Parabacteroides timonensis: one gene and its partner. Each later gene encodes a partner of the first gene's protein in a complex. Links are inferred from orthologs where the notes say so. Each region holds a gene or a part of one and is shown on either strand. Other genes may lie near its edges. The genes, in order: mnmG and mnmE.

Region 1 (16,307 bases):
ACTGATTTTTTCCTTTTGACCCGATAAGCTCCGTGATGGGGATCGGTTTATATTTGAGATAGGTTTCCGCCAGATAGTCCATTCCGTGTCGTAACTCCGGGTTGAGAAGGTAATGGGCGATCATAGTGTCGAACAGCGGACCGGCTACCCGCACTCCATACTTGCGGAGGACCATGATATCGAATTTAATATTCTGACCTATCTTTTGCGATTTGCGATTTTGCAGGGCAGGGGAGAAGTGGGCTATTACTTTGGCCGCCTCTTCCTTGTCGGCCGGAACCGGAACGTACCAGGCTTCATTTTCCTTTACAGCGAACGACATTCCGACCAGTCCGGCTGTCAGTGGATCGATGCCGTCAGTTTCCGTGTCAAAAGCAAAAAAATTCTGATCCATCAAAAATTGACCTAATTTGGCTCTTTCTTCTTCAGAATCAACGACTTTGTAGTTGTGAGGTGTCGATTTTAAGTTCGCGAGAGTCGAATATTTGGGAACACTCGGCTCCTCGGGCGCAAATATGTCAAACAGAGAGCCTTGAACAGGGCCCTTTGCAACTTTCGGTGCGGCAGGCTTTTTCTCCTCTGATGTTAGCTTGTTAATAAATGTTCTGAATTCTAATTCTGTGTAAATCTCAGTCAACCGGGCTTCGTTCGGTTTTTCGCGGATGCATTTCGCCGCATCGAACTGGATGGGCACATCCGTCTTGATCGTTGCCAGGAATTTGGAGAAACGAATTTGCTCTACATTTTCTGTTACCCTTTTATGAAGTGCTCCTTTCAGTTTGTCGGTATTCTCCAGCAAGTTTTCGATCGAGCCATATTCTTCGAGTAATTTTTGGGCTGTCTTTTCTCCCACACCCGGACAACCCGGAATGTTATCGGAACTGTCACCCATCAAACCCAGCAGGTCGATAACCTGGTCGACCGAGGTCAGCGAGTATTTGTCGAGTACTTCTTTTACGCCCATCACTTCGTAGTCGCCTCCGAATTTGGGACGGTACATAAATATATGGTCGGATACCAGCTGTCCGTAGTCTTTGTCGGGTGTCATCATAAAGACTTCGAATCCCTCTTTTTCTGCCTGCTTCGAGATCGTACCTATCACATCGTCTGCTTCGAAACGGGGGACTTCCAGTATCGGGATATTGTATCCTTCAATAATATCCTTAATAATAGGTACGGACTGCCGGATCACTTCGGGGGTTTCTTCCCGCTGTGCCTTGTACAGTTCGTATGCTTCATGACGGAAGGTAGGCCCTTTGGGGTCGAAAGCTACGGCGATATGTGTCGGATTCTCACGTTTTAAAACGTCTTCCAGACTGTTTATAAACCCGAAAATGGCCGATGTATTCATGCCTTTTGAGTTAATACGCGGATTTTTAAGAAAAGCGTAGTACGATCGATAGATCAGTGCGTACGCATCTATGAGGAATAACTTCATCTCTTTTAACACGTTTTAGGGTGACAATAGACGGTAAATGTACGAAAAAACTCGCTTACTCAATACTTTTTGTTAATTTTGCGAATCTTTGAAAGATTATGAATGACAGAAAGAAAATAGAAGAACCGGTTGCGGAAGAGTTTAAACGCTTTAACGATGAATTTGCGGATTCACTTCGTAGTGAGACGCGCAGATTACAGGCGGCTATCGATCAGATATTGAATGCCAGCGGTAAACATGTTCGTCCGTTATTGGTATTGCTTACAGCTAAAGCTTGTGGAAAAGTGACCGATCATACGATTAATTCGGCTGTTTTCCTAGAGTTGCTGCATACGGCTACGCTGATACACGACGATGTGATCGATGAAACGAAAGAACGTCGGGGAGTCCCTTCCCTGAATGCCATTTTCGACAACCGTATTTCTGTATTGGTGGGCGATTATATTCTTTCCACCGCATTGATCCGTTCTATTCAGACAGGCAATCTGCAAATCATAAATATCGTATCGAACCTTGGACGTGACTTGTCGGAGGGGGAGATCAAACAGCTCGAAACAGCCGAGGAAACGATCCTGGATGAAGCTTGTTATATGCAGGTTATAAAGAAAAAGACGGCGACGCTGCTTTCTTCCTGTACGGAGATCGGTGCTATTTCAGCAGATGCTTCTCCCGAAATGGTAAAGATGTGTCGTAAGTTCGGGGAGTATCTGGGGTATTGTTTCCAGATCAAAGACGATATTTTCGACTATTATAAAGAAATGAATATCGGAAAACCTACCGGTAATGATATTCGCGAAGGAAAGGTTACTTTGCCTTTGTTGCATGCCCTGGAGCAGGGTAGGAGAGAAGATGTGGAATCTCTTCTGAAAGTGATCCACGATAAGGATTTTTCTGCTGAGAATATCGATGCTTTGATTGAGTTTGCCAAAGCCAATGGTGGTATCGAATATGCAGAATTGCGGATGAAAGAGTATCGTGATAAGGCAGTGGAGGTTCTTATGCAGTTTCCGGAATCGGATGCCCGGAACGGTCTTCTTTTACTGGCCGATTATATTATGGAGAGACAAAAATAGATTATATATTAGAAAGGGGACGCAGATTGCGCAGAAAACGCAGACGGACGCAGATTTTGAATAATTTCTATCTGCGTCCGTCTGCGTTTTCTGCGTCGTCTGCGTCCCCTTTTTTAGGTTATAACACCTTGACCGTTATTTTCCCAATCGGTGTTCAATATCTTCTACCAGGCTGCTGGCACCGATACGGAACAAATTCTTGTTCAGCCAGTCATTCCCCAGTACTTCTTTAACGATCGTGTAGTACTTAACGGCATCTTCTGCTGTGCGAACACCACCGGATACTTTAATGCCGATCTGTTTACCTGTGATGGAATGGTACTTTTTGAGCACTTTACACATCGTATAAACGGCTTCCGGGGTTGCACCGGGATAACCCTTGCCTGTCGATGTCTTAATGAAATCAGTACCCGAATACAGGGCAAGGATGGCAGCCTTTTGGATATTCTCCGGAGTTAGCAGGGCACCGGTTTCCAGAATGACTTTCAGCTTACCTTCGCGACAACTGTCTTTGATCTCCTGTATCTCTTCTGTCAACTCATTGTAGTTTTCTTCCAGGAAGTATCCGAGATTCATAACCACGTCTATTTCGTCGGCTCCCGACATAATAGCCATGGCTGTTTCTGCTATTTTCACTTCCGTGAATGTCTGCGAAGAAGGGAATCCTCCGGCTACCGAAGCTATCTTTACTTCCTGGGCGGCCAGTGCTTGCTTGACCGTTTCCACAAAGAGGGGATAGGTGCAGATCGCTGCGACATTCGGTACGTCGGGACGAGTGCCCTCGAAATCATTTACGCGGTCTACCAGCTTCCATATACTTTCCTTTGTATCGATGCTGGTCAGCGAGGTCAGGTCGATGAATCCGTGGATTTGCTTCAGAACGTCGGGAGTGAAGTTCTCCTTTTCATGCTTGTCAAGGATCGAAGCAACGTGTTTCCCTACTATCTCTTCTGTTCCGGCGGGATCGAATTTAGCGAACGCTTCATGGTATTTGTCCATGTGTTCGTGGTCATGATCGTGGTTATGTCCGCAACTGCAATTGTGTTCGTGTGCCATCGTTATAATTTTTTATTGTTTATATGTCGTTTTTTATCCCGGTCGGTTTTCTTCTGCAGATTCTTTTCAAATGCTGCTGTCAGGTCTACGCCGGTTTGGTTGGCAAGGCAGAGTAGTACCCATAATACATCCGCCATTTCATCGCCCAAATCGCGATGTTTATCACTTTCCTTAAAGGATTGTTCGCCGTAGGTACGAGCCATGATGCGGGCCAGTTCGCCTACTTCTTCGGTCAGGATCGTCATATTCGTAAGCTCGTTGAAGTAACGTACACCGTATGTTTTGATCCAGTGGTCTACCTTTTCCTGGGCTTCCTGAAGGGTAATATCTGCCATCTTATTCTTTGTTTTGCGAGTCGATCAGGATAGTGACCGGCCCATCGTTTAACAACTCTATTTTCATATCCGCACCGAATGTACCTGTGGCTACATCCTTGCCTAACTGAAGTCCCATCTCCGCACAGAAAGCTTCGTACATCGGTATGGCGATATCCGGTTTAGACGCATGGATGTAGGAGGGGCGGTTTCCTTTCTTTGTAGACGCATGAAGGGTGAACTGGCTAACGACCATTACCTCGCCCTCTGATTCGACCACAGAGCGATTCATAACCCCGTTTTCATCGTCGAAAATGCGTAGGTTTGCAATCTTCTTGCATAACCATTCGATATCCTCCTGTGTGTCGCGATCTTCGATACCTACCAATACGAGCAATCCGTTTCCTATTTTAGACTTTACCAGTCCGTCAATCGTGACGGAGCAATGTCGTACACGTTGTATAACTGTTCTCATTTATATGTTTACTTTAAACCATTTATTAATGCTTTTGTTTTGGCTTCTCCGATTAATTCTTTTAAATCTTCAAAGCTTGCTTCACGTATTCTTTTTACGCTTTTATAATGGCGTAAAAGCAATACTTTTGTCTTTTCACCGATTCCTTTGATACTGTCCAGTTCCGAGCGAGTCTGGCTTTTACTGCGCTTATCCTTGTGGAAGGTGATGGCGAAGCGGTGTACCTCGTCCTGTATCTGTGTGAAGAACCGGAACATCTGGCTTTGTATCTGCATGCCGACTGTGACCGGTGGAAAGCCGAAGAGCAGTTCCGATGTACGATGCTTGCCGTCTTTCGCTAATCCGGCTATGGGGATATCCAGATGCAGCTCGTCCTGTATGACTTCACGAACCACTTCCATTTGCCCTTTTCCCCCGTCGGTAAGGATTAGGTCGGGCAGGGGAGATCCTTCGTTGATAGCCCGCTGATAACGGCGACGGACTACTTCTTTCATGGATGCGTAATCATCGGGGCCTACTACGGTTTTAATAATGTATTTACGGTAGTCTTTCTTCGATGGTTTCGCCATTTTAAAGACAACACAAGCTGCAACGGCATCGCTACCCTGTATATTCGAGTTGTCGAAACATTCGATATGTATTGGTAGTTTGGGTAGGTGCAAAGCGTCCTGTACCTCTTTCAATATGCGTGTGCTGCGTTGTTCCGGATTCAGTTTTTCCGCTTGTTTCAGGCGGTCTACTTTGAATTGTTTTACATTCATTTCTGAAAGTTCCAGTAGCTTCTTTTTATCGCCACGCTGTGGAACAGTAAAGCTGACATTGCCCAGCTCCATATCCGGATCGAAAGGAACGATGATCTCCCGGGCTGTACTTTTAAAACGTTCGCGCATTTCAATAATACCCAGGCTGAGCAGTTCTTCTTTCGTTTCGTCCAGCCGTTTTTTATACTCGAAAGTGTAGGCCTGCACGATTGCTCCGTTCCCTATATGCATGAAGTTGATATAAGCTGAACGTTCGTTTTCGGCTATAGAGAAAACATCTATATTGTGTAACATGGGAGTTACCACGGTCGATTTTGCCCGGTAGTTCTCTATTACGTCGTATTTCTCTTTAATCTTTTGAGCTTCTTCGAACTTCAATTCTCCGGCAAGCGTTTGCATTTCTTCGTAAAGATGTTTGCTTATCTGGGATATATTCCCACGCAGGATCTCTTTTATTTCGGAGATATTCTGACGGTATTCTTCCAGTGTCTGCAATCCTACGCAGGGACCTTTGCAACGTTTTATATGATACTCCAGGCAAACACTGTATTTCCCTTCGGCAATCGATTCCGGTGTAAGCGGATATTTGCAGGTGCGTAACGGATAAAGTTCTTTCAACATTTGAAGCATGACTTTTGCCGTATAGACGGAAGGGTAGGGACCGTAATACTGCGAACCGTCGCGCACTATATTTCGGGTCTGAAATATGCGCGGAAAGTATTCGTTCTTTACGATGATAGACGGATAGGTTTTGTCGTCCTTAAGCAAAACATTATAGCGCGGACGATATTGCTTGATCAGATTATTTTCGAGTAATAAAGCATCCTCTTCCGTATCTACTACGATGTATTTGATGTCGCGGATTTGCTTTACCAATACACGCGTTTTATTGCTGTCGTGTTCCTTGTTAAAATAGGAGGATACACGGCGTTTCAGGTTCTTAGCCTTGCCTACATAAATGATCGTACCCTTGTCGTCAAAGTACTGGTAGCATCCAGGCTTGTCCGGCAGGATAGAAAGGATCATTTTTATATGTTTATCGGTTTCTGAACTCATCTTGTTTAATTGTTTCTGGCCTATTCCCAGTGTTTTACCTCCTTTTATCTAAAGCAAATGTTTCACGTGGAACAATTCGCGTTTTATCTTCCGAGTAATACCAACAGGATGTTTATATCGCTTGGAGAGATACCAGGGATACGGCTTGCCTGGGCAATTGTATCCGGGTCTATCCTGGTTAGCTTTTGTCGTGCTTCGGTCGATAAAGACTGGATCGAATTGTAATCGAATTTGCCTTTGATATGGATATTCTCCAAACGATTTATCTTATCTGCTATGATCTGCTCGCGTCGGATATATCCGCTATACTTGATTAGAATTTCTGCTGCTTCAATGATCTCTTCTTTACGTGATGCAGGAACCTTATCTAACTCTGCACGGAGTGCCGGAACGAGGGTTGCAATACTTTCCATTGTGAGTTGCGGGCGAAGGATCAGGTCGATTAGTTTGCAACCGTGAGCGAGTGGGGTAGTACCTAGTTTCTCTAATCCGTCGTTTATATATTGCGGCTTCACTGAATAGTTTTCTGCAAAGGAAATAATAGCATCCCTGTGTTCCTTTTTCTCTTTGAGCAGATCGTAACGGTCTTGTTTCGCTAAACCTATTTTGTATGCTTTTTCTGTCAGGCGCATATCGGCATCGTCTTGTCGGAGCAGGATGCGGTATTCGGCACGGGAGGTAAACATTCGGTAAGGCTCGTCTACACCTTTTGTTACCAGGTCGTCGATAAGTACGCCTATATAGGCTTCATCGCGGCCTAATACGAATGGTTCGCCGCCGTGGCAGTTTATGTGTGCATTGATACCTGCAATCAGTCCCTGGCCACCTGCTTCTTCATAGCCGGTAGTACCGTTGATCTGTCCTGCAAAGAACAGGTTTTTGATCTGTTTTGTTTCCAGGTTGTGATGTAGCTGTGTCGGATCGAAGAAATCGTATTCGATCGCATAGCCCGGACGGTAAATTTGAATATCCCTGAATGCTGGTATGGCTTGTAATGCACGCAGTTGGATGTCTAATGGGAGAGAGGAGGAGAAACCGTTCAGGTAATATTCCTGTGTCGTTTCACCTTCCGGTTCCAGAAACAGCTGGTGCTGTGTTTTATCTGCGAAGGTGACGATCTTTGTTTCGATACTCGGACAGTAGCGCGGGCCGATGCTCTGGATCTGTCCATTGTACAGAGGAGAGTCGGGGAGGCCTTCGCGAAGGATTTCATGACAAGCTTCATTGGTGAATGTCGTCCAGCAGCTCAGTTGCTTTAACGGGCGTGGCTGGAAGTCGAGGTATGAGAATTTGTGGAAGTCATTCTCTCCCGGTTGTTCCCCCATTTCATCGAAATGTATGCTGCGACCGTCGATGCGGACGGGTGTTCCTGTCTTCATCCGCTCAGATCTAATGCCTGCGGAAACCAACTGCTCCGTGAGTCCTGTGGCTGCCGGTTCGGAGATACGTCCGCCGCGTAATTGCGTGCGTCCTATATGCATCAAGCCGTTAAGGAATGTGCCGTTGGTTAGAACCACACTTTTGGCACGAAATTCAACGTTCATACCGGTCTTAACGCCACAAACGGTATTCCCGTCGAGTAATAGCTCCTGAACGGTATCCTGCCAGATATATAGATTCGGAAGGTTCTCCACAATCCCCCGCCAGCAGTCGATGAAACGGGCACGGTCGCTTTGGGCACGCGGGCTCCACATGGCAGGTCCTTTACTCCGGTTCAACATACGAAACTGAATAGCGGTACGGTCTGTAACAATACCCATATACCCTCCCAGTGCATCAATCTCACGAACGATCTGTCCTTTGGCGATACCGCCTACGGCCGGATTGCAACTCATCTGTGCAATCTTGTTCATGTCCATTGTGATAAGAAGCGTTTTCGAACCCAGGTTGGCGGCAGCTGCTGCGGCTTCACAGCCTGCATGACCGGCACCTACCACGATCACATCGTAATTGAAAGTCATTGTCGTAATTATCTTTGTTTCTTCTGCAAAGATAGTCATACTCCGCCTTTTAGTCATCATCCCAAAGGATATTTTGCTTATGCTTTGTTTCGTTAGCAGTATAGCTTGTCTTAGCTGTTAATTTTTAAATAGAAGTCTTTATTGTATGATTCGCTGATGGGTATTGTTTTATCTTTTATCTTAATTCTGTTCCTTTCTATTCTCTCTATTTTATCTAGTGAGACGACAAACGAGTTATGAACCCGGCAGAATAACTCTTGGGGAAGTATGTTCAGTAATTCTCCGAACGATTGTAAAGTCATGATCTTTTTGGAGACAGTCACAATTTTGCGATAATCCCCCATACCCTCTATGTAGAGGATCTCTGAAGTGTCTATCCCTTCTAAACGATATTCCGTTTTGATGAAAATCTTGTTGACCTTCTTTTGATCCCTGCTTTGCATTAATTCTTCATTCGCTTTATTGATGGCCTGAAGAAACCGTTCGAATGAGATCGGCTTTAATAGATAATCGCAAACTTGTAAGTCGAATCCTTTAATTGCGTATTGCTCATAAGCTGTTGTAATGATAACTTTGGAATCTATATGTACGGACTCAAGAAATTGTATTCCTGTCAGGTCTTTCATCTCTATATCAAGAAAAATCAGGTCAACCTTGTTCATTCTCAGGTAATCTACAGCTGTTATTGCAGAGTTGAAACTCTGCAATAACTTGATTGAATCCAGCTTTGAAATGAAATGGGTTAATTTCCCGATAGCCAGGGGTTCGTCTTCAATGATAATGCAATTAACCATGATGTAGGTCGATTTTGAGTGATACGATATATTGGTTGCCTTGCCGGTGGATTTCTAGCTTGTGACTGTGTGGATATAATAAATCCAGTCTTTTTCTTACCAGTTGTAGCCCTACTCCCGGGTTGGTATGAGTCCTTTTTGTGTTTATCGTATTAATACATTTGAAGAATAACTCGTGGTTACATTCTGAAAATTCGATGCTGAGCCGTTGATCGGATTCATTCAGATTGCTATGCTTAAATCCATTTTCGATGAACGGCATAAAGATCATTGGAGGAACCATGTAATCGGACGTAATCGTATTTGTAAAAGAGATGTGCTCCGGATTGATCAGTCGTATTTTTTCAATGTCGATATATTTCAGTATCGTGTCTATTTCGTTCCGGATAGATATATTCTCGTTCTTGGTTTCATAGATAACATACCTGAGTAAATCGGATAGTTTGGATAGGGCAACAGATGCTTTTTCGGGATCTATTTGTATGAGGGTATCGATATTATTGAGCGTGTTGAAAAGCAAGTGTGGATTTAGTTTTGATTTAATAGCATCCAATTCACTTTGCAGCTTGATATTCTCTATTTCTCTTTTTAAATGCAGGTTTTTAAACCAGTCGATCATGAACCGGAATAGTAGTCCGAGACATCCGCAAAATAGGGCACCGACTACACTTCCTATCCATTGGGCAAGAACTTTACCGGTAAAAATCTCCGAGGTGTTTAGCGTTGTGATACCTGTGGCTTGTGCCAGGATTAGCATAATTGCAGGCATGCAAATAGTGATAAACAGTAGTGAGTAAATACCAAAAGTGCAGAATTTACCTTTCTCCAGGAATCTCGGTACGAAGAAAGAATAAAATACATAGAAGCTGCCTAAAAAACAACTTGCAAAAGTAAAGGTTGATAATACCACATAATGAGGCTGGGATACGGGCATATCATCCACACTGAAGAAGTAGGCAATGAAAATTGCAACCATCCATACGGGGAGGTGCATTAAAGATAGAATGATTCTTTTGTCCATGTTATTTTAGTTTTAAATTACATGAGCAAAAGTCGCATTAATGCTTTTTGTGGGCAAAATTGATCTTTTGTTCGATTATATTTGTCTGTAATTTTAAACTTTTTGTCCACAGAATACTATTTGTATTCTATGAATATTATATTATAATAAACGGGCTGGGAGCGGGGTTTATTGTTTTTTATTCCAGGATTATAATTCTTTTAAAACATCCATCACATAGTTTCGCCGTTGCCGGGAGATAGGGATGGACGATCCGTCTTTCATGCGGATATATCCTCCGTCGCTTTTGATGAAACTTTTGATTTCATCCAGGTTGATCAGATGCGATTGGTGTACGCGCAGGAAATGATAAGGGGTTAATAGCTCGTCGAATTCTTTTAATGTTTTGGAGACAACCAGTTTCTCACCTGTCTTTAGATAGAAAGTCGTATAGTTGCTTTCCGACTCGCAACGGATGATGGAGCCGATCTCTACAAACTCTATTTTATCGGCGACAGACAGTGCTATTTTCTTTTGTTTATCTACTGCCCGCGTGTTCTGCAGGAGGTTCTGCATCCGTTTGTTTTCCTGTTTCCGCAAGACTACCTGGATGGCTTTGTCTACGGCATGTGTCAGTTCTTCCGGGTCGATCGGTTTCAATAGATAGTCGAGTGCACTGAAACGGATTGCCTGGATCGCATAGCTGTCGTAGGCGGTTACAAAGATCACCTCGAAAGGAATATCCGGAAGACTTTCCAGAAGAGAAAAACCGGTATCGTCACCCAGCCGGATATCCAAAAAGAGGATATCCGGTTTTGCTTCGGGTAGGACGGTACGAGCTTCCGTAACGGAACTGCAGATGGCCGATATACTGATCTGCGGGCAATAGGTCCTGATCATACGGAGCAGGTTCTCCCGGTTTCCCTGCTCGTCATCTACAATTGTTGCGGTTATTTTCGTGTTCATATTTTGCGTTATAAAGGAATGGATAACCGGACATGGCAACCGGAGACGGCTTCTTTTTCCTGCCTGTTTTCGATTGTAACACCGATTTCCGTATTGTACAAAGTCTTTAATATTTCGAACTCGTTGGTGACGGCACGGATACCGAAACCTCCGTTCTCTTCTGTTTTCAGTCCGGGACCATCGTCGGTAATGTCGATTATCAACAATTGGTTTTGCAAAGATAATCGAATTGTAATCTCTCCAATACCACGCGGGGCGATTCCGTGTTTAACTGCATTTTCAACGAAAGGTTGTATCAGCATTCCCGGTATCTCGATCGTATCCGGCTGGATGTTTTCGTCTACTGTCAGGGAGTAGGAGAAGGGGAAACGAAGTTGTTCGAGTTTCAAATATAACTGTAACTGTTCGATCTCGTCGGAGAGGGGAACAAGCTTCTTTTCGGATGTGGCCAGTACCTTCCGCAGTAAGCGGGAGAAGTCGATCAGATATTTATTCGCCTCCTGATTGGCGGAGCGATTGATCAGATTCTGGATCGAGCTGAGTGCGTTAAAGATGAAATGCGGATTCATCTGGGAACGGATCGCACGGAGTTCGAGCTCGCGGATACGGCGGCGGTTAAGCTCCTGCTTTTGTTTGTTTTTGGTTCGGAAATAGTAAATAAGACCGATGATTGCAGCGAGTAAAAGCGCACCTATGACACCTTCTTTGAATCCTTTTATGAAATCTTTGAAGGACTTATCTTCTCTGTTTAGGTCTTTTTTTACTAAATCAATGATTGTGTCTATGTCAAAATCCCAGAGTCTCCGATAGAGAATAGTTCCGTCTTCGCGCATCAGAATGGTGAGTGGGTAGATACCCTTAGACTTTAAATCTTGTGCTTGTTTGCTGGGTATAGCTTTGTATGGCTTTACCTTCTCCGCATTATGAGAGGAGAAATTTGAGTATAGTTCGAGTTGTATGGTGGAAGTTAGTCCTTCCGCTTCAATACGCTGTTTCAAGTCGAGTGCGTTTTGGAGAATATTGGCGGGAAGACCATCCCATGTCAATAGTTGCAACAGGATGTATTTCCGGTCGTTTCCTTTCGCCAGGTGCAGGCTGTCAGCTATAATCAGACCGGTTTCTTTAATATTCTTTCCGGCTTCAAAAGGTAACAACTTGTTGTATGTCTTTTTTAGATCGTTTGTCAGACTGGTATCCGGGCAGGAGCTGATAAAATCGTTATAATCCGCATCTAATTCGGATAGCATTTTTTCACCCATTAAAGCCTTTAGATTAACTTTGTTTACTTGATATTTTGGATAACCGGAAAGGATTTGTTTAGTTAATAGATAGTCTTCCTGTGGGGTTAATTCTTTCTGTTTGTTCAGACGTAGATTATCCGACTTGAGTTCCTGTTTTTTATAGATAGTATACTCGTACAGGAAATAGTCATAATTTGCAGCATCCGGTTTTTTCAGGTTGTATGCATAATCGATAAGTGGATTGACCGATGCAAAGTGGGGGGCTTGCCAGCTGAGCAAACCGCTTTTATGCCAGTCTTCTTTGTCGGTGTAATACATATAGCGTTGTAGGATAACAGCTCCTTTGAGATACTGTTCCGAGCGTTCGAATACCTTTCGCCAATAGGGGTCCATCTTTCCAAAATCTTTCTCCAAGACCGTTTGAAAAAGAGCATTACGGGACTGGAAAGCTTTTTCCAGCTCGTCGGGTTGTCTGAGGTTGAAAACAAATATATCAGACTCATAGAGGTTGGCGAACCTTCGATAGCTGTATTGGAAGTTGTTTTGCTCGTTTCCTCGTCCTTCGTAACGGATGCGATGTGTATCTATATATAGTTTTTTGTCCTGAACAATGGAATCTCCGGGAGTTAGTAGTAGCGTTTTTTGTGCTCCGACTTTGTATTCTGTCGGGTAGGGGATAAATATTTTTTTATGAACGGTTGAATCTCCGGATGTGTCGAGATCTAAATTGCAGCAGGTAAATTCCGTATTTGGAGGAAGAGGGAAGGAGGCTTCGATAATTCGTGTATTCGGTGTCGGAAAGTTAGGTAGGCCTTCACTCCATTCGGTCAGAAGATCGTTGGCTGTCGAGGTGACAAGTTTGTCCAGATTTAAAGAATCCTGGACAGATACATCCGTATTGGCTGATAATCCCTCTTGTCTTACTCCGAAAGGAATATACGTTTTCGAATAGGAGTAGAGTGAGTTCGTTCTGTCGAAAGTGAGTGCTTTTCCACTCTTCCGATCGTATGTGACATGTAGAATCTGTTTGTCAGAGGTACTGTCTTTAAAACCGAAATCCTGCTGGTAACGATTGTCGAAATAATAAAATCCCTGTTTCTCTTTATCATTGTGACAATCATACAGGTTATCCAGCGTATAGTCGATAGAAATAGACTTATCCGTTCTGTCTATCACCGTTGCCCGGATAATGACCCTCCGGATATTCTCTGCTCTCCAGGGAATCTCTTCCTGAATTCCCGGTGCTACATAAGGATAATAATGAACACACTCAAAAGTGAACCAATCCCCTTTTTTAAGAGAATCGCGACTGTAAGGAGTGAATGATTCCGCCCATCCGTTCCATGCCAGACATACGAATAAAAATAAGAGCCTTACTTTCATATCTGTAAATTTAAGATGAAAAATTAGATTACAGACCAAATGTAGAGAGAAAGACTCTTGCGTGGCCGGAAAATGAGTAAATGGTAGTTGCGAGTGAGTAATAATGTAACATTTGAACATAAATATAAATAATGAACTGAATAGGATGATAAAGAATAAAAAAATACTATGTTTGCATACATAATTATTAATAACAAATCCGAGACTATGAACAATTTAATTAAAGCGGACAATGAGTATCAGCAATGGTTGGCTAATCTCAAAAAACGTATCAAACAAAGTCAGATAAAGGCTGCTGTAAAGGTTAACACTGAATTATTAGAACTATATTGGAGTATAGGTTCTGATATTGTGAAGAAACAGACCGAATCTGATTGGGGAGATGGAATTATAGAACAACTAAGTCTTGATTTACGATTGGCCTTCCCAGATATCAAAGGTTTTTCCTCTCGTAATTTGTGGTATATGAAGAAGTGGTTTTTGTTTTACTCTGGTGAAAATATAAAACTGCACCAAGTTGGTGCAGAATCTTCATCAAAGATGCCACAGTTTGTAGCAGAAATTCCATGGAGACATCATACTGAAATAATAACTAAATGCAAATCTATCGAAGAAGCATTGTTTTATATAAAAAAGACCTTACAGGAGGGTTGGAGTCGTGCTATCTTAATCCATTATATAGGGGTTGATTTATATAGATCACAAGGGAAAACTATTTCAAACTTCTCCTCAACTTTACCTTCTTTACAAAGTGAACTTGCACAAGAGATGTTGAAAGATCCTTACAATTTTGATTTTCTTACATTAACGGAAGGATATAAAGAAAAAGAATTGGAGAAGGCTTTAACAGACAATCTTACTCGATTTTTATTGGAGCTTGGAACCGGTTTTGCTTTTGTAGGACGTCAAGTTCCTATTCAGGTCGGTGAATCATCTTATTATATTGATATGTTATTTTATCATTTCAGGATGAAGTGCTTTGTTGTAGTCGAATTAAAAACAGTGAAGTTTGAACCTGAATTTGCAGGTAAATTAAATTTTTATGTAACAGCTATTGATAGGCAGATGCGGGATAAGGATGATAATCCGACTATTGGTTTATTGATATGTAAAGACAAAGAAGATGTAATTGCTGAATATACTTTGGCTGATATACAAAAACCTTTAGGTATATCTGCTTATGATCTGAATAATATTTTACCAGAGACATTTAGAAGCAGTCTTCCTACTATTGAGGAAATTGAAAAGAATATGAAGAACTTTTGATATAAATAGATAAATAATAATGCCGGGATCACCCCTCCCGGCATTCCTCCGGCAAGATAGCCAAAGCCTTATTTTCGTTTTCTTCCATGATCTCCCTCTCCCCCGGGCCTTTGTCGTTGATGCCGCACAGATGAAGAATTCCGTGGATGATCGTGCGGTGCAATTCTTCGTTGTAAGGTGTTTCGAACTTTTCTGAATTTGTTTTTACTGTATCTAGGCTGATGAAAAGGTCACCTGATATTTTGTTGCCGCTGGTGTAATCGAATGTGATGATATCGGTGTAATAATCGTGTTGCAGATACTGGCGGTTTACCTCCAGGATCTTTTCGTCGGAACAAAAGATATAGCTGATATCCCCTGTCTTTTTCCCGTATGTTTCTGTCACCGCTTTGATCCAGCTGCTGACAGCTCTCTTTTTGATAACCGGAAGTTCGATGTCTTCCGCGTAAAATGATATTGCCATAATGCTATTATTAATCTTGTTTCTTTATCAGAATGATTTGTTAAAAAATATTACCCGGTATACTAATTCCAATTACCTGCACTAGTAATCCGATTTACCCGGTATAGTAGTGACATTTTGATACTATGGAAGTTTACTGTGCAAAGAATAAATAAGTGAGCGCTATTGCTGCAATAGCCCCCGCCAGGTCAGCCAGTAAAGAACACTGTACCGTGTACCGTGTGTTACGGATTCCTACACTGCCATAATAAAGGGCCACCACATAAAAAGTAGTATCGGCAGAACCCTGTACGATCGACGAAAGGCGTCCGACAAACGAATCGGCTCCATATGTTCGCATTGCATCCAGCATCATGCCACGGGCACCGCTACCACTCAGCGGCTTCATCAGTATGGTTGGCAATCCACCGACAAAATCGGCATTCAGCCCTACCGCCTCTACTCCTGTCCGGATACCTCCTATCACAAAATCCATTGCACCCGATGCACGGAATACGCCGATGGCTACCAGTACCGCTATCAGGTATGGAATGATTGTTATGGCTGTCTTGAAGCCCTCTTTGGCCCCTTCGATAAATGTATCGTAGACATTGATCTTTTTGCGTACGCCGCTTACGATGAATCCGCAGATAATGGTAAACAACAACGTATTGGCGAAGACAGTCGAATAAAGCGATACCTGTTCCTGCTCCAGCGAGTTGAATAACCAAACGAGCCCTCCGATAAAAGCTGCTACTCCTCCGAAGAATAACAGCAGGTTTTTCTGAAGGATATTGATACGCTGTTTAATACAAACAGCCAGGATAGCTATCAGTGTAGAAGTAAATGTCGCCAGCATGATCGGCAGGAATACATCCGATGGATTGGCGGCTCCCAGCTGTGCCCTGTACATCATGATCGTGATAGGGATCAGTGTCAATCCGGAAGCATTGATACATAAAAACATAATCATCGGGTTGCTGGCCGATTCCTTGTCCGTGTTGAATTCCTGTAATTGCTGCATCGCTTTTAATCCCATCGGAGTCGCAGCATTATCCAGTCCCAGCAGGTTGGCGGAGAA
Region 2 (16,243 bases), 1.6 Mb from region 1 along the record:
AAGCGTCCTTTCTTCTCTCGCTTGATTTCGTGGAACTGTAGAACTCCATAAACCGAGTCTCTGGTTAGGTTATATTTCTTCATTGCTTCCTGTACAGTGTAGTATTCAGCAGCACTTTCCTGCTCTGATGACTTGGACAGATCAAAGTGTAGTTTGGAATAGAGAGTCTTGCCGTTCTCTTTCTTTGATGGGATATTGTTGCGATAAACCTGTGAACGGATGGCTACACGTGTCATTCCGTATTTCTTTTCAATCTCTTCTGGAGTATACCATTCAGTAAGATCACTATCTACTTGATATTTGGCAAAAGCAGCATCAATATGCTTTTTACTATAATAGTTAAACTGACGGATTTTTACTTTGGGAATCTTATGTTCTCGGGTATATGTCCATACCCATTTAGGAGCGACCTTGTACTTTTGAGCAATTTCTTCAGCAGTGTAATATTCAGCAATATCAAATTCGACTTTTGACATCACACGTTCATAGGGTTTAGATTTAAGCAAAAGTTCTATATCTGCTCTTCGAATAAAAGACATTCGTGAACTGATTCTTGAAGCTCTCAACTTATCCTCTTTGACTAATTTGTAGATGTACTGACGAGAAACACCCATCAATTTAGCTGCTTGAGAAAAAGTAAAGTACTCTTGATTTTCCAGCATCTTTTTTACCTCTAACAATTCTTGACTCTGAATGAGCTCCATTCTGCGCTCTTTCATGCGATGTTTGTAGCCTCGTTTGGAACATTGAGGACTGCAATAATTGGTCGTGGTTTTCTGCGCTATAAAAGGCTTACCACACCATTGGCAAATTCTTTTTACTTCCATCTTGTTTTTTCTCCATATTTTAAGTTAAACCATAAAGATTTTATTTCCCTTTTTGTCTCTCCACGTAAACCATTGTTCACCCATGTCGCCAAATGCCTCAGTGTGACATCGCGGATTTTGCTCCACTTGTCTCGCGGTAGAAATACGGTAGAAAAATATGGTGAAAAACTGCATCTGACTGGACTTAGCCAGAGGTAAGGCAAAATAAAAAGTCGCTGAAAATCAGCGACTTCATTATAATTGATTCTAGATAGTATCAGTTAAAAACGGTGCATCACTTGCCGATGCAAAACTTCCCAAAAATATTCCCCAATATCTCATCATTACTGATCTGCCCTGTAATTTCTCCCAGATAATGCATGCATTCCCTGATATCCTGACTCAGGAAATCTCCAGAGATATTCATTTCCAGTCCATTAATTACACGGCCGATAGCTTCATGGGCTTTGGTTAAGGCCTCGTAATGGCGGACGTTGGTGATGATTACGTCGTTTTGGGATACTTCGGGTAAGGCAGCTGCCTGGATCAGATGCTGTTTTAATGCTTCAGTATTTGCTTGCTGTTTGGCTGAAATATATAACCGGTCAGCAGGAACTTTGCCAAGCAACTTTTGCTTGATAGCTAGTTCTTCCGGTGAGAGTAAGTCGGATTTATTGAATACCAGAATCACTTTTTTACCCTCTGTCTGAGGAATGATTGTTTGAGCTAATTCCTCGATCTGCTCAGACGGACTGGTCAGGTCGATCACCCAAAGAACGATAGAAGCCTGGCGGAGTTTCTGGAAAGTGCGTTTGATACCCAGGCTTTCGATGGTGTCGTTGGTTTCGCGGATACCGGCCGTGTCGATAAAACGGAAGGTGATGCCTGATAGGTTGATCGTGTCCTCTATCACATCGCGGGTGGTTCCGTGGATGTCGGAAACGATGGCGCGTTCTTCACCGACCAACAGGTTGAGCAAAGTGGACTTACCGGCGTTCGTCTCGCCGATGATGGCAACAGGGATACCGTTTTTAATGGCGTTACCCACACTGAATGAATCGGCCAGTTTGTGTATCAACTGTTCGATGTTTGTTGCCAGCTGCTTTAGATTGGTACGGTCGGCAAACTCGACATCTTCTTCGCTGAAATCGAGTTCCAGTTCGATCAAAGAGGTGAAATCGAGTAGTTGGCTGCGTAGTTTGGTCAATTCATTACTGAAGCCTCCACGCATCTGATTAATAGCCAGTTTGTGCATTCCCGCAGATGTGGAAGCAATCAGGTCGGCTACAGCCTCGGCCTGGCTCAGGTCCATCTTCCCGTTCAGGAAAGCACGTTGTGTATATTCGCCAGGAAGAGCGGAACGACAACCCTTTTCAATCAGTAACTGAAGGATCTGTTGCTGGATATAAACCGAGCCGTGGCAAGTGATCTCGGCAGTGTCTTCTCCTGTAAACGAATGAGGGGCGCGGAAGAGGGCGACAAGTACATCGTCGATCAACTCTTCCCCGCGACGGATACTACCGTAGCGTAAGGTGTAAGCTTTCTGGCTCTGAAGATTCTTTCCTTCGATTTTAGGAACGAAGATAGTGTCACAAATTCTGATGGCGTCAGTGCCGGATACACGAATCACAGCAACTCCTCCGGCTCCGGGCGCTGTCGATACGGCACAGATAGTATCCTGATTGATCATAAAATTATATATCCTTATACGGTTATTAATTCATATTCCTGAGTTCCGATTCCAACTTTTTCAGCATGTTCCAGTCCGGCTTGCCAGTTGGTTTCCGGGTGCATGATGTGGAATTTGTCACAACCCTCCAAATGATCATGATGAGGCGTTTCTGAAAGACGGTTACCTGTTTCAAGGATCGGGGCTTTGATGACTATATCGGCACAAGCCTTGTCGAGTGCGACCGGATCGAATGAAGCTGCAATACCTAGGTCTGGGACGATAGCCGCATCATTATGATTCCAACAGTCACATTCGGGAGATACATTCATAATGAAACTGATATGGAAATGAGGCTTATCCTGCAATACGGCTTGTGTGTATTCTGCTATTTTACAATTTAAGTTTACCGAAGTATCCCATGAACCGAGTACGGCACCGTCATATTGGCAAAGAGCCACACATTGTCCGCAACCGACACATTTGTCATAATCGATTACTGCTTTCCTGTTTTCATCCAGACGGATAGCTTCGTGGCGGCAATGTTTTACACATATATTGCAACCTTTACACTTTTCCAGATCGATACGTGGTTGGGAGGCTCCGTGCAGTTCCAACTTACCGGCAACACTGGCACATCCCATTCCCAGGTTCTTCAGTGCACCTCCAAATCCAGTCTGTTCATGTCCCTTGAAGTGATTCATACTGATAATAATATCAGCGTCGGCAATAGCCGATCCGATCTTAGGAGCTTTGCAATATTCTCCGTTTATTTCTATTTCACGGCATTCTGTTCCTTTCAGTCCGTCTGCTATGATTACGTCACATTTGGCAGAAATAGGGTTGAAACCGTTTTCCATAGCACTTTCCAAATGATCCACTGCATTGGCGCGTCGACCCGAATACAATGTGTTACAATCGGTAAGGAAAGGTTTTGCTCCTAATGAACGGAGCAAGGTTGCCATGCGAGCGGCATAATTAGGGCGAATGTAAGCCAGGTTGCCCGGTTCCCCGAAATGAATTTTTATGGCTACGAACTGGTTCTTAAAATCAATATTTGCAATGCCGGCACGTTTTACAAGCCGTTCCATCTTATCCAGCAGGTTACTGGAGGGAGTCGTACGAAGATTCGTAAAATAAACTTTCGATTTGTCCATTCTCTTATTGGTTTTATCATGCAAATGTACATGATTATATCCATTCAACGAGTCCTTGAAAACATTATGTTTAAAAAAAATGTTTTTTATAAAGAACATTTTCTTACTATATCCGGTCTTCCTTTTTGACATAATGTATTACATTTGTAACAAATAGTTTAGTTTATGGACATATACCAATTAAACCATCAGCAATTACTGAAGGGGATAAGATGCAATTTTCAGCGATATCTTTATAAGCAGATACAGTGGGATGATCGTCTGATTGGAGTTTTTGGATCACAGGGAGTAGGGAAGACAACATTATTGCTACAACGGATCAAGTTAGCTTTCGATAATTCGGATAAAGCGTTGTACCTAAATCTGGATAGTATCCTTTTTCAACGGGAAAAGATGATCAATGTTGCCAGTCAGTTCTATAAGGCTGGGGGGACTCACCTTTTCATGGATGGCGTGCACCGTTATCCGAACTGGATCAATGAGATGAAAAAATTACTGGAACGCTGTCCCGGGTTGCATATCGTGTTCGCATCTTCATCTTTACTTCCGATATCGAAAGTTGTGAAAGGGTTGAAAGGTGTTTCCTGTTATACACTAAACACAATGTCGTTCCGCGAATATTTATCTTATGAGTGTCTCCTGGATCTTGCTCCTATATCATTGGATGATTTATTGGAGAACCATGCAGAGGTGTCAAGGAATGTGAATGACCAGATAGTTGTTGCACCTGTGTTCCGTAATTACCTGGAGCATGGTTGTTATCCGTTCTATTGGGATGATCCTGATGCTTATCCATTTCGTTTACAGGATCGTATAAGGGATGCGATTGAAATAGATTTGCCGGCTGTCTATCCAACCGAATATGGGGAATTGAAGGCGATCAAAGAAATGATGATGTCAATATCCGACCAGGTACCTAATGTTCCGCGTTTAACTGAAATTGCTGCTAAGTTGAAGTTGGATGATGCAGTGGTGAAAAAGTATTTCGATTATCTGAAGGATGCAGTATGCATACGGCATTATCAGTCAGCTGAAGGGTTTGTACAAAATCGGATTCAGAAGACTTATCTGGGTAATACTAATTTGTTGACAGCCCTGGAGGAAGAGATGAATGATCGTGTGATCCTGGGTGAAACTTTCTTTGTCGACCAGTTATCGAATTTTGCATCCATCCGGTTGCTTAACAATAATGATTTTGTTGTAAATGACAAATATACGTTTATGGTGGGCGATCCTTTAATGGATTACGAACGGATCAGGGATGCTGAAAATACCTTTGCAGCCATTTACGGTCAGCCGAAAAGCCAGAACAACAAGCTTCCGATCTGGTTGTTGGGACTTTGTTATTGATTGATACGTTATAAAAAAATAGATATGATAGATATAATGAAGAACCGGAGGACTATCCGTAAATATACAGAGCAGGATATCCCCGAGGAGTTGTTGAATGAACTGCTTGAAGTTGCTGCTCGTGCATCCAACACAGGAAATATGCAGTTGTACAGTGTCGTTGTTACCCGTGACCGGGCGAATAAGGAGAAACTGTCTCCGGCTCACTTTAATCAGCCGATGATCATGACGGCTCCGGTTGTGTTGACTTTCTGTGCTGATGCCAACCGTTTTGTGAAATGGGCTGAACAACGTAAGGCTGAGGCCGGTTTTGATAATTTGCAAACGTTCATTGCTTCGACCATCGATGCGATGTTATTTGCCCAGGCTTTCTGTGATGCAGCAGAAGAAAAGGGGCTGGGAATCTGTTATCTGGGAACGACGGCTTATAATGCCGATAAAATTATCGAAGCGTTGTCGCTGCCGCGTTTAGTTGTTCCTATTGTTACTGTGACAGTCGGTTATCCGGCTCAACCGCTGCCGGAACAGGTAGAACGGTTGCCTTTGGCCGCAGTGGTTCATCAGGAGAGCTATGTCGATTATACTCCGGAATCGATCGATGAACTGTATGGTGAAAAGGAAGCGCTTGAAGTCAATAAACAGTTTGTAAAAGAGAATAACAAGGAAACGCTGGCACAGGTCTTTACTGATGTTCGTTACACAAAGAAGAATAATGAATATTTTTCGGAAGTGTTGTTGAAAGTATTGAAAAACCAGGGATTTATGAAGTAATTTATACTTTATCTGATAAAGGAAGCCTCTTGCTGACGAACAACGGTTCGAAAAACAAGAGGCTTTCTCTTTTATAAAATAATCAAAGGTAAATAGAGCCCGGTATTAGTCTGTCTTTAAGCTTTTCACAGGATTTTCGTTTGCCACCCAGTAATTCTGGAATGTTACGGTCATGATTGTAATCACCGATACTATAACGAACGCGATAAGAAATACCCACCAGTACATCGGTGTTTTGTAGGCAAAGTTATCCAGCCAGCGGACAACTACATGATAAGCAATAGGAACCGCCAGGATAAAGCAAAGGCAAAGGATATGCAGATACGTTTTGTTGAACATGATTATTATCTGCAATGCGCTGGAACCTAAAACTCTTCTTACTCCTATCTCTTTACGGCGATATTCACTGTCGAAAACAACCAGACCGAATACGCCGACAATGGATATAAAGATTGCCAGCATGCTGAAGAGGGTTATCAAAGCCGTTGTCTTTTGTTCTTTCTCGTAAAGCAGGTTCAATACCTCGTTGAAGAAACGGATATTAAAAGGATAAGCCGGATCGAAGGATTGAGCGGTCTCTTTTATATGTTCCATCGATTCCTTCAGGTTTGCGCCGCTTTTTACTTTAATATAAGCATATAGAGGTGTTATGCCCCAATTCTCTGTACCCCAGATATAAAAAGCCATCGGTGCTATTTCAGAGCGGAAAGAAGCAAACTTGATGTCGGGAATAAACCCTACAATCTCTCCATTCTCCACTTTTTCACCAATCTCCAACTCATATTGTCCGCGGGCTTTTTCATTGAATATATAAACACCGTTTACCGTGTTCTTGTCTTCTTCTCGGAAGTTACGTCCTTCCGAAACGTCAATACCCATTACTTTAAGAAAAGACACATCGACTGGCAGGCATTGAAATCCAATATTCTTATTTTTATATGTACGTGTCCAGCCCATGTATTGGTCGGAACTGGATAACAATACTTCTGCATACGTTACGTCTTCTATGCCTGAGAACGTTTTTAATTGGTTCGTAAAAGCATCACGGCTTTTCTGCACCGTATTATTCAGATTCATAACGATTAATTCGTCTTTTTCATATCCTAACGGAGTATTCATCATATAATGGTTTTGCAGATACATGAATAAAGCAGCGATAATCAAAGCAAACGATGTGATAAACTGTACACTGATAAGTGCATTGCGTAACTTTCTTCCTTTAGGCGACAATCCGAAGCTACCTTTCAACACGAGTGCAGGAGGGAACGAGGTCACATAAAACGATGGATATACCCCTGCAAGGAGACCTGTACCAACGGCTATCAGCGCGGTAACTCCCAATAAGGGGAGGTGAGTATTCAATGATAAATCGGCATCCATCAAGGTGGTTATGGATGTAAGTGACAAAATATATACCCAGATTAAGGACAACAGATAAGCAATAAAACTAACGGAAATAGCCTCTGTCAATAACGACAGGCGTAGAGCGTTTTCTTCGGCGCCTAATACTTTCCGCGTGTTTATGCTTTTGATACGGGTGGGTGTTAAGGCCATAGTGAAGTTGGTGAAATTGATTGCCGCAATAGCAATAATGATGATGGCTATGGCAAATAAAACCGCCAGGGTATTCTTGCTCGCCTTAGGCGTGGTATCGTATGTCGTATCTGTAGTAAAGTGAATCTCTCTGAGAGGGGTTAATCGTAATCCGACGGAGCTGATCCATGCATTATCGTTGTCCAGTATGGATAGGTCGAAATTCTTTTTAAAGTTTTCTATCAGATCCTTGCTATTTTCCGGGGCATCCACTCTTATGTATAACTCATAGTTGTTATTATTCCATCCATGTACATTTTCATCTTTGGGAATAGGAAAATAAATATTGTTCGCCACCACGGTGTTGGAAGGAAAATCTTTGTAAACGCCGCCAATCGTGTAATTGATGTCGTTAGCGCGCAATTGCTTGTTTATAGCCGATTCGTTTCCGAACAATTTCTTCGCTATGCTTTGCGGTATTAACACATGCTCCGGTTCTGACAAAGCATTGGCTTTTCCTTCAACCATCTCAAACTCGAATACGTCGGTGTATTCGGGATAAACCCTGACCATCGGTTCCAGATAGCTGACCTTCTCTCCATTCTTGTCGATAGTAAAATAGATTTCCTTTTGCCAGTGAGAAACCAATGCACCTGCTTTAATATGTGGAGATGATTGAAAAAAGATATCGGCCAGCGGACGGTTCGTAAGAACGGTTGCCCCGTCACCCGACGTTCTCTCCACACGGTAGATGCAATCGGCGTTTTTGTGAGACTTGTCAAAGCTCCAGTCATAATTCAATTGCATCAGGATAATCATAAAAGCGGCAAAGGCTATTGATAACCCTAATATATTAAGTGTAGTCGCCATCTTGAAACGGCGTAATACGCTAAAAAAGTTTCTTATTAAAGTTCTCATCTTTTTCTTGTTTTTGCTTGTTAAATGAAATGATTGAATATTGATTACGATGCAAATGTATTTAAGTCTTTGACATAAAAAAAACAGGAGTGTTTATGATATATGCCTTGGCGCAAATAGTAACACAAATGTCACTCCCTGTTACATTTTGTAGTCTGATATTTATATACATTTGCAGAAAATATGATACGTAGAAAATATGATACTCAACTTTATGCCTGATATACGGAAATGGATTTTACCGGCTCTTTTGGCTATTGTTTGTCAGCAATCGATACATTGGGTGATTGACTTCTCATTGGGTAATATGGAGGTGATACCGATTCAACACTTGAAGGAACTGATCATTGCTATTCCATTATTCTATTATGGAAACTGGCGGATGCATGCCTACATAGAGAAGGAAATATATTATGATAAGTTTTACAGCGGTCTTTTGAAAGAGTATCTTTTGTGGACATTCTATTTTGTATTAGGCATAATCGTCTATGTTTTCTATACGCATCGGCTGTTAAATGCACCGGATTATTTTATGAACTATCTGGTTTCCGTGATAGCTTGTCTTCCTATCCTGTTATTTTATTATACACTTATACGTGCTGAGTATAATAAGAGGAAATTTGAGTCTTTGATCCTGGAACTGAAAAAAGTAAATACGGCAAAGGCTGAGGCCGAACTGAGAGAACGCTTATATGAGTCCAAACTTGACTTCTTTACGGATATCGCTCATGAATTCAGTACACCTCTGACGCTTATTTCAGGACCTTGTAAACTGATCCTGGAACAAAAGAATGTAAATCCTCAGACAATAAAATACGTTCATGTCATTAACCGGAATGCAAAACGTATGAATTTACTGATCAGTGATTTGATGGATTTTAAGCAGATGGAATCAGGCTATAAACGGCCAGAGGTAACCAGCCTGAATGTTTCAGAGATTGCAGACCGGGTGATCGACGCCTTTAAGGTCGACACGTCAGGCTCGGAAATCAGTCTGATAAGGCAGTATGAACCGGATATCTTTTGGAATTCCGATGAGAAATTTTTGACTACGATTCTGATTAATCTGGTATCGAATGCTGTAAAATACAGTAATGAAGAACCGGTAACAGTCGACATTTCAACGGAGAACGGAAGTCTTAGGATCTTAGTAGTAAACAAAGGGAAAGGCATCAGCAAAGAGGATATCGGGCATATCTTTAACCGATTTACGGTTCTGGATAACTATGGAAAACAAAAAGGATGGAAGCGGAACGGCTTAGGGTTAGCTATTACTGCCAGTATGGTGAAACTTCTCTCAGGAAAGATTAACGCCCGGAGCATTCCCGGTGAGACAACGACTTTTACGGTTGATTTGCCTCCGTTGCAAGTTACTAAAACAGAAAAAGATAATGCGATGGGTACGATTAGTAACTCTCTTATTCCTGAATTTATTTTACCTCCGATAAAATACAAATATATCGAGGACCGGCCTACTGTCACTGTAATCGATGATGATCCGGAAATGCTTTGGTATATATGTGATCTCTTGTCTTCTGATTTTAATGTATTGCCGATAAACAACTCTTCTAAGGCGATTGATATCCTGTCTAATAACCATACTGATATCATATTATGTGATATAATGATGGAAGAAATTGACGGAATTACGCTGGCTGCCTTGTTGAAGTCGGATAAAAGTACCTCCCATATCCCTTTGATCATAATCTCTGCCGTACACGATATTAAGATACAGACAGAAGCGATTCAGGCGGGAGCAGAGTTCTATATCACGAAGCCTTTTGACAGTGAATATCTTAAGACGACGATAAGAGGTCATCTGAACCGTAAGGAAGATTTGAAAGATTACTTTGCTTCTCCGTTAAGCGCTTATGAATTGGATATGGGTAAACTGCAACATGCGGAAGACCGGAAGTTTTTAAAGAAAATACATGCGATTATCAATAAGAACATACAGAACGAGAAGCTGTCTCCTGATTTTATCGCCAATGAATTAGGAATGAGCGTGCGTAGCCTGTATCGTAAATTAAAAGAGGTAACCGATAAAGGCCTACAGGAAATTATATATGACGGAAAACTTGCAGTGGCAGAAAACTTACTGTTGAAATCCAAATTCACTATTCATGAGATTGTCTTCAAATCAGGCTTTTCTAACCGCACGAGCTTTTACCGTGCTTTTTTGAAAAAGAATGGTTGCACTCCGAAAGAGTTTATCGAGGCGAATAAAGGAAGATGATCACTCTGGCTTATAGTTTCTCGCTACTTAATATCTGAACTTCATAATGCATGAAAAGCCCGCTTTCTATCACGCCGGTAATGGATTTGATCGCATTTTCCAGGTTGTCCGGGATATTGTCGAAGCGGACATCGAGTATCAGATTACCGTTTTCAGTGATGACCGGACCGTCTTTGCCTTGTGCCATCCGGAGTTTTATTTCTACCGGGCTTAACGACCGTAATGCCTGATCTACATGGATCAACGCATCTGGAAATATCTCTACCGGTACCGGGAAGCGGGAGCCTAATTTCGAAACCATCTTGGAGGAGTCTGCAATAATAAATGTCCGCGGACTGGAACTGATCAGCAGTTTTTCTTTGAACATGGCTCCACCGCGTCCTTTTATCATATTGTGATTGAAGTCTATTTCGTCTGCCCCGTCGAAAGTCCAGTTCGGTTTGTGCTCCAGAAGGCTTGTCAAAGGTATGCCGAGTTTAGCACAGGTCATTTTTATTTCTTGGGAAGTCGGGATTGCCCGGATATGAAGTTGCTCGTTCCGGATACGTTCGGCAATCTTCAACAGGGCCAGATAAGCAGTCGATCCTGAGCCTATGCCGATAATATCATAGTCTGTTACCATAGAGGCTATCTTATCGGCAACCTTTTCTTTCTCCTCCCGGTTGGAAATCTCTTTACCCCATTCCAACGTATCAATGATTGTTTTCTCCCGTTCCATGATATTCTTTTAATCAAATACGTTCCAATACCGTTTCTATCAATCCTGTCAGTGAACCTTTATAATTTGTATTCATATTCTTATCCACACGGCCAGCGATGATACAGCAGATTGTCATAGCGCGGTGTCCCATCAGGGCGGCGAGACCAGCCAGAGATGAACTTTCCATTTCAAAATTGGTAATTTGCCGTCCGTTGTAATTGAAAGCTTCAATCTTTTCATTCAACTTGGGATCGGCAAGAGGCAGACGCAATTCACGTCCCTGCGGACCGTAAAAGCCGTTGGCTGCAATTGTAACACCACGAATGATATCGTCGCGGGTGATCTGTTCTATCAACGAATGATCGGCTGAAACGACATAAGGGGAAAGACCGGACAGCTTCCAGTTCAGCTGTTCTTTCAATGCAGCTTCAAAGGCTGTATCCCTGACACGTTCGGTATCTGCATAGAAATAAATAACCCCGTCGAAACCGACTGACTTCTCCGCTGCCACATAAGTACCCACAGGAACGAATGGCTGAAGACCTCCCGACGTTCCGACGCGTACCAGGGTTAATTGTTTGAATGCCGGCTTTACCGTGCGGGTTGCAAAGTCGATGTTTGCCAGTGCATCCAGTTCGTTCAGTACGATATCTATATTGTCCGTACCGATACCGTGGGAAACAACGGTAAGACGTTTTCCTTTATAGGTTCCTGTGATGGTATGAAACTCCCGGCTGGAAACCTCGCACTCCTGTGTGTCGAAGTAAGAAGCAACGGTTGAAACCCTGTCAGGATCACCGACCAGGATCACTTTGTCTGCCAGCTGTTCCGGCTTAAGATGCAGATGGAAAGCGCTTCCATCTGCATTTATGATTAATTCGGATTCGGGAATAACTCTCATCTTTTTTAGTCTTTAAGCGGTTTTGAAGGAGCATTGGCCGGCTTTGCTATGGCTTCGCGCATAGAAGTGTCCGCGTCGATGTTCTTCATTTTATAATAATCCATGATGCCCAGATTTCCAGAACGGAAAGCTTCTGCCATAGCTTTTGGTACTTCTGCTTCTGCTTCGATCACCTTCGCACGGGCTTCCTGGGCTTTGGCTTTCATTTCCTGTTCAAGGGCAACAGCCATTGCACGACGTTCCTCAGCCTTAGCCTGGGCGATATTTTTATCAGCCTGTGCCTGGTCCATCTGCAGGAAGGCACCGATATTCTTACCTATATCGATATCCGCGATGTCGATAGACAAGATCTCGAATGCTGTACCGGCATCCAATCCTTTACGCAATACCAGTTTAGAGATAGAATCCGGATTTTCCAATACGGTCTTATGACTTTCCGATGAACCGATCGATGATACGATACCTTCACCGACACGGGCCAGGATCGTTTCTTCACCGGCACCACCCACCAACTGCTTGATATTGGCGCGAACGGTAACACGGGCTTTGGCTATCAGCTGGATACCATCTTTCGCAACGGCAGTCACAGGAGGCGTGTCGATCACTTTCGGGTTAACCGACATCTGAACGGCTTCGAATACATCACGACCGGCCAGGTCGATAGCAGTAGCCATCTGGAAAGGCAGGTCGATGTTTGCTTTAGAAGCAGACACCAGTGCGTGAACCACTTTCTCAACATGTCCACCTGCCAGATAATGCGCTTCCAGTTCATCACGAGTCAACGTTTTAAGACCAGCTTTGTGCGCTTCGATCATAGCACGGGCGATAACATAAGGAGGTACATTACGGATACGCATCAGGAACAGCTGTATCAGTGAAATGTTTACACCCGAAACTTTGGCCGAGATCCACAGCAGGAACGGCACATAATAAAAGAAAATTGCCAGCAGCAAGACCGCTGCACCCAGTAGGATAAAAGGCAAATAGTTCAATTCTTCCATATAAATATAATTAAGCGTGAATATCTGTTTGTTCTATTTTCTTTACCAAAATGTTGTAACTGTCGACACGAACGACTTCAATCGGCGTATTTTCGTCTATCAGTTCGTCCATCGACTTGGCTTCGACTGTGACACCCATGATACGCGCTTTGCCGATAGGGGCAAGGCGGGAAAGTGTGACTCCTTCGTCGCCGGGTTCGATACCCAGGTCGCGGCTGGAAGTCAGCTTCGAGTCAACATCCGTTTTCAGGGCTACCCTGTGAAACGATCGGGAACGCAATAACCATACAAATGCACCACCGAAAGTCACTAATGACAGGAATAAAGTGATGTGTCCTGCCATTTCTCCTACCGAATAAGCGTAAATGACACCTGCGGCAGCAAAAAGGAATCCTCCGATTCCGGCAATCGTTATACCCGGCAGTAAAAATATTTCCAGCAGGATAAGCACGATGGCTACCAGCATTAAAAAGACAATAATGGTTATTTCCCAGATCATAATAGTTGTGGTTGTGTTATCTGTTACTTTTTAAATAATTAATCTCCGTGTTACGGGCTTTCTTTTCCAATTCGTCAGGTTGACTGAGCAGATTGTTCAATTGCTCTTCAGCCTCGAGAATTGTCGGTTTAAGCTGTTCCTTTTTTGCACTATTCCCGGAAGAATAAGATGCTCTGAGGTCAGCCAGCTTTTCATTCAGTTCTTTTATCTGTTTGTTCAGCGAAACAACTTTTTCGTAATAGCTTTTCGCTTCGGGACTTTTTATTTCATCTAGCTTATAATAAACCAAACTGTTGTTTATCACGAATTCGAAGTCTTTTTCGATTTTTGCTTCACCGTAAGGAATTTCTTTATGTGCCAGTTCGATCAGGCTGGTGTAATCGCTTCCTGGTTTCCATGAATCCTGTATGGAGGTAATGGCGGCACGGGCGCGTTTTACTTCTATATCTTCGCTTTCTACCCGGCTGTGTTCGTTGTTCGGAATGAACAGGTAGACACAAACCTTATCTTCCGGCTGAAAACGGTCGGAGACGAACCATCCCAATTCCTTTGTCTCGTCATAAACCATCATGTAGTCGTTGAAGGGGGAATTGAAAGGCATACTTAGTTGTTCCGGAGCCAGATAAGTATCAGAGTTGATGTTATAACGGGTAACGAACAGGTCATAACCGCCTAACGAACCGTTTCCTTTTGAGGCGTAATAAATCGTTACACCGTCAGACAGGACAAACGGATAGTTGTCGTCGCTATTGCTGTTAATATTCATTGGCAACTGTTTTTCATCTCCCCATTTATCCAATAGCTTGGATTGTGTAAAGAGGCAATAATGGTCGTTGTCGGTTGCATGTGCGTAATAGATTTTATCACCCTTCTGATTCATGTAGACTGTTGAGGCAACAGGCTCGTTCGTCTGGAAGAAATCTTTGAACGAAGCCAACGTACCGCTTTCTTCACTCAGGGTATAGGCGGCGAGGAAGTCTTCTTTATCGACTACAAGGCTGTCGATTATCTGGACATCTTCCGTCTTCTCCATCATGCGGTGTGCATTTTCAGCCAATGATAGTTTGTCGTCGAAAGCCTGTGTATCCAGCTTCTTTTTAGTCAGCAGTTCTATGTATTCTTCAAGCGTTTCAGCTGCTTCGTCGAAACGATAGGTCTGAAAGTAGACATCCGACAGGTAACGGTAAGCGTCTTGTACTTTACGTTTCACTGCCACTTTCAGGTGTTTTTCCGCACCGACCAAATCGCCTGTTTCAAAACAGCAGACGCCATACCAATGGTTGTAGGATGAATTACTGGGGGCTTGTTTTACCAGCTTCTCAAATGCGGGTTTAGCTTCGGCATATTGCCCTTCGTTGTATAGTTTTTTTGCCTGGTCCAGGCTTTGAGCCTGCAGGCCGCTGCAAAGTAACGTAATTCCAATTGTGTAAAACAGTTTCTTAGATAACCGGCTCATTTTCTCTTGTTGTAATATAATTATACTGATTCAAAGATAATAATATTTTTAGTTAGGCATACAATTCATTGGATAAATATCTATTTTTGTGCCCGATTTAAAGATAAATATGGCAAAGTTGACTCCAGAAGAGCTCCTGTTCAGGAAAGTAGAAGAGAAGGTGAAGAAGGCTATTTTCGAATATGACCTGATAGCTAACGGCGATCGTATCCTGATCGGATTGTCGGGAGGGAAGGATTCGCTTGCTTTGGTCGACCTGCTGGGACGTCGGTCTAAAATATATAATCCCCGCTTCGAAGTGGTGGTTGCCCATATTGTGATGACCAACATCCCTTATCATTCGGATATGGAGTATCTAAAGAGTTGTGCCGACGAGCATAACTTGCCGTTTTTCATCCACGAAACGAGTTTCGATGCTTCGACGGATACCCGTAAATCGCCTTGTTTCCTTTGTTCCTGGACACGCAGGAAAGCATTGTTCGATATTGCTAAGAAGCATAGTTGCAACAAGATCGCGCTAGGGCATCACCAGGATGATATTATTGAAACGTTGCTGATGAACATGACGCATCAGGGGGCGATCGGGACGATGCCTCCGCGACTGAAGATGGATAAGTTCGATATGGAGATCATCCGACCGATGTGTCTGGTCGAAGAAAAGGATTTGATCCGTATCGCTGCCTGGAAAGGGTATCGGAAACAGATCAAGAACTGCCCTTACGAATCCGGCTCCAGCCGTTCGGATATGAAAGAGGTGCTGGCACGGTTGGAGGCTATCAACCCGGAGGCGCGTTACAGCATCTGGAACAGTATGTCAAATATACAACCGGATTATCTTCCTCAAAAAAAGAAATAAATTATGCAGGGATTTTATGCAATTCTGTTATTAGTCGTATCGAATGTCTTTATGACATTGGCATGGTACGGTCATCTGAAGATGAAACAACAGTTCAGTTGGTTTGAGAGTTTACCGTTGATCGGTGTTATCTTGTTTAGCTGGGGGATTGCTTTCTTTGAATATTGTTTTCAAGTTCCCGCCAACCGGATGGGATTCCGTGAGAATGGGGGGCCGTTCAACCTGATACAATTAAAAGTGATACAGGAGGTTATTACTTTAGTGGTCTTCATCGCTTTCAGCACGATCGCTTTTAAGGGAGAATCCTTCAAATGGAATCATGCACTGGCTTGTTTGTTGTTGGTTGCAGCTGTCTATTTGGTGTTTAAGAAATAATTGGCATCAGTGGTT

The links.
Region 2: the proteins of mnmG (region 1) and mnmE are in contact, whole or in part, in a solved structure (PDB 9HIP), measured with the Escherichia coli proteins. The link is inferred for Parabacteroides timonensis from one-to-one orthologs.

Annotation. Positions count from the first base shown.
Region 1 is NZ_LT669941.1:4,123,155-4,139,461, forward strand. Bases 5,696-8,662 are described here. They hold mnmG (tRNA uridine-5-carboxymethylaminomethyl(34) synthesis enzyme MnmG), read right to left. Parts: upstream 8,135-8,662; coding sequence 6,257-8,134; downstream 5,696-6,256. Other genes in these bases: uvrC (excinuclease ABC subunit UvrC), read right to left, coding at 5,696-6,173; BQ7394_RS23950 (LytR/AlgR family response regulator transcription factor), read right to left, coding at 8,245-8,662. Outside these bases: polA (DNA polymerase I), read right to left, coding at 1-1,438; BQ7394_RS23920 (polyprenyl synthetase family protein), read left to right, coding at 1,537-2,511; deoC (deoxyribose-phosphate aldolase), read right to left, coding at 2,647-3,567; BQ7394_RS23930 (nucleotide pyrophosphohydrolase), read right to left, coding at 3,570-3,902; dtd (D-aminoacyl-tRNA deacylase), read right to left, coding at 3,904-4,356; more of uvrC, read right to left, coding at 4,365-5,695; more of BQ7394_RS23950, read right to left, coding at 8,663-8,928; BQ7394_RS23955 (sensor histidine kinase), read right to left, coding at 8,921-9,949; BQ7394_RS23960 (LytR/AlgR family response regulator transcription factor), read right to left, coding at 10,139-10,894; BQ7394_RS23965 (sensor histidine kinase), read right to left, coding at 10,903-13,518; BQ7394_RS23970 (PDDEXK nuclease domain-containing protein), read left to right, coding at 13,726-14,784; rRNA maturation RNase YbeY, read right to left, coding at 14,813-15,247; BQ7394_RS23980 (nucleoside recognition domain-containing protein), read right to left, coding at 15,381-16,307. UniProt on the Escherichia coli protein: NAD-binding protein involved in the addition of a carboxymethylaminomethyl (cmnm) group at the wobble position (U34) of certain tRNAs, forming tRNA-cmnm(5)s(2)U34.
Region 2 is NZ_LT669941.1:2,544,878-2,561,120, reverse strand. What follows is about bases 298-3,200. They hold mnmE (tRNA uridine-5-carboxymethylaminomethyl(34) synthesis GTPase MnmE), read right to left. Parts: upstream 2,494-3,200; coding sequence 1,102-2,493; downstream 298-1,101. Other genes in these bases: BQ7394_RS17840 (DUF362 domain-containing protein), read right to left, coding at 2,511-3,200; BQ7394_RS17850 (helix-turn-helix domain-containing protein), read right to left, coding at 298-827. Outside these bases: more of BQ7394_RS17850, read right to left, coding at 1-297; more of BQ7394_RS17840, read right to left, coding at 3,201-3,632; BQ7394_RS17835 (AAA family ATPase), read left to right, coding at 3,798-4,982; BQ7394_RS17830 (nitroreductase family protein), read left to right, coding at 5,007-5,753; BQ7394_RS17825 (ABC transporter permease), read right to left, coding at 5,859-8,204; BQ7394_RS17820 (hybrid sensor histidine kinase/response regulator transcription factor), read left to right, coding at 8,404-10,440; rpiA (ribose 5-phosphate isomerase A), read right to left, coding at 10,451-11,158; BQ7394_RS17810 (nucleoside phosphorylase), read right to left, coding at 11,172-12,041; flotillin-like protein FloA, read right to left, coding at 12,047-13,042; BQ7394_RS17800 (NfeD family protein), read right to left, coding at 13,053-13,541; BQ7394_RS17795 (tetratricopeptide repeat protein), read right to left, coding at 13,558-14,997; BQ7394_RS17790 (PP-loop family protein), read left to right, coding at 15,107-15,853; BQ7394_RS17785 (DMT family protein), read left to right, coding at 15,857-16,228. UniProt on the Escherichia coli protein: Exhibits a very high intrinsic GTPase hydrolysis rate. Involved in the addition of a carboxymethylaminomethyl (cmnm) group at the wobble position (U34) of certain tRNAs, forming tRNA-cmnm(5)s(2)U34.